DNA from 2 places in the Mesorhizobium sp. P170090 genome. Region 1 is predicted to be linked to the other one. Evidence: riboswitches for the same ligand, from Rfam matches in the RefSeq annotation. Region 1 holds a riboswitch; the other holds the start of a gene.

Region 1 (3,405 bases):
GCCGATCTTCAATTTCTCCTGCGCCTCAGCCAGCGAGCCGGCCGATATCACCAGCATGGCAGCGCTCGCTGCCGATATGATCCATCTTGAAATCTGCATTTTGGTTCCCCTTGCGCGCCGTTCTCTTGCCGGCCACCGAAAGGCAGCCAAGCATGGTGAGGCAGCGCAGGCAAGTATTTTGCCTGACGGTGATCGAAGGTTCAGCCGGCGGGGCGGAAATGCTTGGAGAGCTTGAGGCCTTGCGCCTGGTAATTCGAGCCGAGATCGGTGCCGTAAAGCGCCTGCGGCCGCTTCAGCATGTGTTCGTAGACCAGCCGGCCGACGATCTGGCCGTGGTCGAGGATGAACGGCACTTCGTGGCTGCGCACTTCGAGCACCGCCCGGCTGCCGGTGCCGCCTGAGGCCGAATGGCCGAAGCCCGGATCGAAGAAGCCGGCATAGTGAACACGGAATTCGCCAACCAGCGGATCGAAGGGCGTCATCTCGGCGGCGTAGAGCGGCGGCACGTGCACGGCTTCGCGGCTGACCAGGATGTAGAACTCGTCCGGGTCGAGCACCAGTTCGCCGGCGCCGCTCTTGTAGAGCGGCTCCCAGAAATCGACGGCATCCTGGGCGGCGCGCTTGTCGACATCGACCAAGCCGGTGTGATGCTTGCCGCGATAGCCGACCAGGCCGTTCTGGTCGCCGTCGAGATCGATCGACAGCGCAATGCCGCCGCCGGAAATGTTGGGCGGCTCGGTCGCCACCAGCATCTCGGCGCGGTGCAATTCGTTCAGTTCTGCCTCCGACAACAGCGCGTTGCCAGTGCGAAAGCGGATCTGCGACAGCCTCGATCCGGCGCGTACGACGATCGGGAAGGTGCGTGGACTGACTTCGAGATAAAGCGGCCCGTGATAGCCGGGGGCGATCTTGTCGAACTCATGGCCGCGATCGGTCATCACCCGGGTGAAGATGTCGAGCCGGCCGGTCGAGCTTTTCGGGTTGGCCGAGGCCGACACGTTTGCGGGCAGCGCCAGGCTTTCGAGCAGCGGCACGATGTAGACGCAGCCGGTTTCCAGCACCGCGCCCTCGGCGAGACTGAATTCGTGCAATTTCAGCCGGTGAAGCTTGTCGGCCACCAGATGATCGGGACCCGGCAGGAAGGAGGCGCGCACGCGAAAAGCCTTGTCGCCGAGCCTGAGATCGAGGCTCGCCGGCTGCACCTGGTCGACATCGAGCGCGCGCGGCGACTTCAGCGCGCCGGACTGAAACAGCGCGGAAATGTCCTGATCGGGAAGAATGCCTGTCTGCCGCAAAAGGCTGGCTCCGCTCCAAGGTCGGTCTCTTTGTGGCAGGTTCTTGCCGCAAAACCGCTGGATATTATTGCGGAACCTGCCTGGTACAAACCTCTTAATGAAGCCGGCAATTGACGCAAGCTCAGGTGAGGTCTAAAGGGTCGTTATCCCGTGGTGATTTGGCCGGTCGGCTTGCAGCCACGTTAAACAAGTCGCTAAAGGACCGTCGGGCCGCAAGGCCATATGGACCGGTTGCGACTTTCGCGGCCGGTTTTTTTGTGTCTGGAACAAAAGCGATGAGCACCAAGAAGCGTAACTGGAAACCTCAGACCGCACTCGTGCACGGGGGAACGCTGCGTTCCCAGTTCGGCGAGACGTCCGAAGCGATGTACCTCACCCAAGGCTATGTCTACGAGACGGCGCAGGCTGCCGAGGCCCGTTTCAAGGGCGAGGAGCCGGGCTTCATCTATTCGCGCTATGCCAACCCTACCGTCGACATGTTCGAAAAGCGCATGTGCGCGCTGGAGGGTGCCGAAGATGCGCGCGCCACGGCGTCCGGCATGGCGGCGGTGACGGCAGCGCTCCTGTGCAGCGCCAAGGCCGGCGACCATATCGTTGCGGCGCGCGCGCTGTTCGGCTCCTGCCGCTGGGTGGTGGAGACGCTGGCGCCGAAATACGGCATCGAGGCAACGCTGGTCGACGGCACCGACATCGCCAACTGGGAAAAGGCGGTGCGGCCGAACACGAAACTGTTCTTCCTGGAAAGCCCGACCAATCCGACGCTGGAAGTGGTCGACATCGCAGCGGTGGCGGCGCTCGCCACCTCGATCGGCGCCAGGCTGATCGTCGACAATGTCTTTGCCACGCCCTTGCAGCAGAAGCCCTTGCAGCTCGGCGCCCATATCGTCGTCTACTCCGCGACCAAGCACATTGACGGCCAGGGACGCTGTCTCGGCGGCATCATCCTGTCGGACAAGAAATGGATCGACGAGAATTTGCACGACTATTTCCGCCACACCGGCCCGAGCCTGTCGCCGTTCAACGCCTGGACGCTGCTCAAGGGCCTGGAGACGCTGCCGGTTCGGGTGCGCCAGCAGACGGAAAGCGCGGCCAAGATCGCGGATTTCCTGGCAGGACGGCCGGAAATCGCCCGCGTCATCTATCCCGGCCGCGCCGACCACCCGCAGGCCGACATCGTCAAGAAGCAGATGACGGGCGGATCGACGCTGATCTGCCTCGACGTCAAGGGCGGCAAGCAGGCGGCCTTCGCCTTGCAGAACGCGCTCGACATCGTGCTGATCTCCAACAATCTCGGCGACGCCAAGAGCCTGATCACCCATCCGGCGACCACCACGCACAAGAACCTCAGCGACGAAGCTCGCGCCGAGCTTGGCATCGGGCCGGGAACGCTCAGGCTGTCGGTCGGTCTTGAGGATACGGACGATCTGCTGGAGGACGTTGCGCAGGCGCTGAAGGCAGCCGGGTAGGCCGCGAGGCGTCACGCTCCCGACGAAACCTCTTCCAGTTCGGCCGTCTTGGTGCCGATGGTCATGGTGTTGCCGCGCCAGTCGACGGCGCCGCTCAGCCAGCCGCGCGCCCAGATGGCGGGAAGCATCATGTCGCGGACCATCATCGCCGGGACCATGCGCAGCGACAGATGCCAGCCCTTGGCCGCGGCCAGCGCGCATTCGGGAATGTAGGCCGCCGTCAGCACGGCCAACACCGTGGCCGGCAGGCTGATGCCGGCACTTGCGGCCGCCACCAGCGCCATCGCCAACGGCACGGCGACGCCGGTCAGGATCTCGGGTGCGAAAAACAGCGGGAAGGTGACGCGGCGCAACCGCGCCCAGCGCGCCTGGCGCGACCAGATGTCGGCATGTCGGCGCTGCCCCAGTGGTTGCTCGAAAGGCGAGGCAACGAGATTGACGCGCAGGCCCAGTCCGTTGACCAGCTTGGTTGCAGCAGCATCCTCGGCGATCTCGGCGGCCAGCGCGCGGATACCGCCACTGGTATCGAGCATCGGCTTGTTCCACAGCATGCTCTTGCCCTGGGCAAAGCCGAGGCCAAGCGCCTCGCCGGCATATTGCCAGCGCGCCTGCAGCGTGTTGAGGAACGCGCATTCGACCTCGGC
Region 2 (3,405 bases), 1.5 Mb from region 1:
GCCGACATCGAGCACTCGCGACTGCGGGGGTATCAGGTTGGCCACGACTTCGAGGTCGACGCGCTGGCTGCCATTGACGCTCATGGCTTCGCCCCTTGCCTGGCGCATGATCCCTGTCCGAAAAGTCTGCAACTTTTCGGGGTCATGCGCGGAGCCCTCTCGCCCGCGCGGCCGAGCCGATGAAGCCCTTGATGGCGGCAAACAGTTCGGGTTCGTCGAGCAGGAAGGCATCATGGCCGCGGTCGGTGTCGATCTCGACGAAGGAGACCGATGCGCCGGCGGCGTTGAGCGCATGCACGATCGAGCGGCTCTCCTCGGTCGGGAACAGCCAGTCCGAGGTGAAGGACACCAGGCAGAAGCGGGTCTTGGTGCCGGCAAACGCGTCGGCCAACCGGCCGCCATGGTCGGCGGCGAGGTCGAAATAATCCATCGAACGGGTCATGTAGAGGTAGGAGTTGGCGTCGAAGCGGTCGACGAATGTCATGCCCTGGTGGCGCAGATAGCTTTCGATCTGGAAGTCGGCGTCGAAACCGAAGGTCAGCGCTTCGCGGTCCTGAAGATTGCGGCCGAATTTGCGGTGCAGGGCGGCTTCCGACAGATAGGTGATGTGGGCGGCCATGCGCGCCACGGCGAGCCCCTTTTCCGGGCGCTTGCCGTGCTCGAAATATTTGCCGCCATGCCAGTCCGGATCAGCCATGACAGCCTGGCGGCCGACCTCGTGGAAGGCGATGTTCTGCGAGGAATGGCGTGCGCCTGTGGCGATCGGCAGGGCCGAGAAGACGCGCTCGGAATAGCATGACGCCCATTCCAGCACCTGCATGCCGCCCATCGAGCCGCCGAGCACGCAAAACAGCTTTTCGATGCCGAAATGGTCGACCAGCATCAGTTGCGCCCGCACCATGTCGCGGATGGTGATGATTGGCAGGTCGAGGCCGTAGGGCTTGCCGGTGGCGGGATTGGTCGAGGCCGGACCGGTGGAGCCGAGGCAGCCGCCGATGACGTTGGAGCAAATGACGAAGAAGCGGTTGGTGTCGATGATCTTGCCGGGACCGATCAGCACTTCCCACCAGCCGGGCTTGCCGGTCACCGGATTGGTGCTGGCGACATGCTGGTCGCCGGTCAGCGCGTGGCAGACCAGGATGGCGTTGGTGCGGGCATCGTTGAGGTCGCCATATGTCTGGTAGGCGATCTGGAACGGCGACAAAAGCGTGCCGGCGTCGAGCTTCAGCGGCTTGTCAGGGCCAAAACGCAACACAGGGCTCGACGGGTTGTCGGCCTCGTTGTTGGTTTTTGTAGCGCGGAGCGCGGCCATGTGACTCTCCTTGCCCGCCGTCAGGCAATAAAAAACCGGCAATGCGATCGCAAAGCCGGTTACGTCACGCAAACGGCCCTTTAGCGAGTTGTTTAACGTGGCTGCAAGCCGACCGGCCAAATCACCACGGAACTGTTGCGTTCTTCTAGAACTCGTGCGGCCCGGCGTCAACGGCCAGCTATTGCCCGCCTCTCGACATTCGCGGCTACGGCTTGTATTTCCGCTGCGGCCTCCGGACGGAGGCATTCTCGATGGATTTGCGACATGGACAAGACAGCGGACAAGGCACGGCCGACTCCCCGCGCGGGCATTATGGACATCGACGCCTATGTGCCGGGCAAGAGCACGGCACCGGCCGGCGTCGCCAAGGTCCATAAATTGTCGTCGAACGAGAACCCGCTCGGCCCGTCGCCGAAGGCGATCGAGGCCGCGCGCGAAGTGGCCAGCAAGCTCGATGTCTATCCCGACGGCACCGCCCGCCGGCTGCGCGAGGCGATCGCCGAGGTGCATGGCCTCAACCCGGCAAACATCATCTGCTCCAACGGTTCCGACGAGATTTTGGGCCTGCTGGCGCAGACCTATCTGGCGGCCGGCGATGAGGCCATCATCACCGAACACGCCTTCATGATCTACAAGATCTACATCCAGTCGGCCGGCGGGACACCGGTGACGATCAAGGAAACCGAGGAACGCGCCGACGTCGACGCGATCCTGGCCGCGGTGACGCCGCGGACCAAAATCATCTTCCTCGCCAATCCCAACAATCCGACCGGAACCTATCTGCCGTTCCAGGAGGTCCGCCGCCTGCATTCCGCTCTCCCGGGCAACGTGCTTCTGGTGCTCGACGCGGCCTATGCCGAATATGTCAGGCGCAATGACTATGAGGCCGGCATCGAGCTGGCGGGCAGCGCACAGAATGTGGTCATGACCCGCACCTTCTCCAAGCTTGGCCTTGGCGGCGCGCGCATCGGCTGGATGTATGGCCCACTGCACATCGTCGATGCCATCAACCGCATCCGCGGCCCTTTCAACGTTAACGCAACAGCGATCGAGGCCGGCATTGCCGCCATCCGCGACCGCGCCCATGTCGAGCGCAGTTCGTTGCACAACGAGACCTGGCTTACCTGGCTGAATGAAGAACTGACGAAGCTTGGGCTGCGCGTGACGCCCAGCGTCGGCAATTTCGTCCTCATCCACTTTCCCGACGACAAGAGGCATTCGGCTGAGGCGGCGGACGATTACCTCACCCAGCGCGGCTATATATTGCGGCGCGTTACCGGCTATGGCTTTCCCAATGCGCTGCGCATGAGCGTCGGCACCGAAGAAGCCAATCGCGGCGTCATCGATGCCCTCACGACATTCCTGAAAAGCTGAAACAATGACAGCACCGATGTTTGAAAAGATCGCGCTGGTCGGCATCGGCCTGATTGGCTCGTCGCTGGCCCGCATCATCCGCCGCGAGGGCCTGGCCCGCCATGTCGCCATCGCGACGCGCAGCCCGGCCACGCTGGCACGGGCGAAGGAGCTCGGTCTTGGCGAGAGCTACACCACCGACGCCAGGGAAGCGGTCCGCGATGCCGACCTGATCATCGTCTCGGTGCCAGTGGGATCGTCGGGCGAGGTGGCGCAAGAGATCGCGCCGGCGCTGAAAAAGGGCGCCATCCTCACCGATGTCGGTTCGACCAAGGCCTCGGTCATTGCGCAAATGCAGCCCTATGTACCGGACGGCGTGCACTTTATTCCGGGGCACCCGCTGGCAGGTACGGAGAAATCGGGCCCGGATGCGGGTTTCGCCGAGCTGTTCGAAAACCGCTGGTGCATCTTCACGCCGCTGCCGGGAACCGATCCGGCCGCGCTGGAAAAGCTGTCGGAATTCTGGCGGCGCTGCGGCTCCAACATCGACACGATGGACCCGCAGCATCATGACATGACGCTGGCCATCGTTTCGCATCTTCCGCACATCATTGCCTACAACATCGTCGGCACGGCCGACGATCTGGAATCGGTGACCAAGTCGGAAGTGATCAAATATTCGGCTTCCGGTTTCCGCGACTTCACCCGTCTGGCCGCCTCCGACCCGACCATGTGGCGCG

The links. Region 1 has a riboswitch for S-adenosylmethionine ahead of AC3EML_RS07995 (O-succinylhomoserine sulfhydrylase). Riboswitches for the same ligand answer to the same signal wherever they lie in the genome.
Region 2: another riboswitch for S-adenosylmethionine. It lies ahead of metX (homoserine O-acetyltransferase MetX); the one in region 1 lies ahead of AC3EML_RS07995 (O-succinylhomoserine sulfhydrylase).

The regions. Positions count from the first base shown of each region.
Region 1 covers NZ_JBYNWH010000001.1:1,638,440-1,641,844, reverse strand. Annotated here, with positions in the region: gene AC3EML_RS08005 (ABC transporter substrate-binding protein) at 1-99, opposite strand, end outside; gene AC3EML_RS08000 (2'-deoxycytidine 5'-triphosphate deaminase) at 201-1,295, opposite strand; SAM riboswitch at 1,436-1,513, shown strand; gene AC3EML_RS07995 (O-succinylhomoserine sulfhydrylase) at 1,571-2,761, shown strand; gene AC3EML_RS07990 (ceramide glucosyltransferase) at 2,773-3,405, opposite strand, start outside.
Region 2 covers NZ_JBYNWH010000001.1:99,708-103,112, reverse strand. Annotated here, with positions in the region: gene metW (methionine biosynthesis protein MetW) at 1-84, opposite strand, end outside; gene metX (homoserine O-acetyltransferase MetX) at 143-1,312, opposite strand; SAM riboswitch at 1,373-1,450, opposite strand; gene hisC (histidinol-phosphate transaminase) at 1,577-2,686, shown strand; gene AC3EML_RS00485 (prephenate/arogenate dehydrogenase family protein) at 2,691-3,405, shown strand, end outside.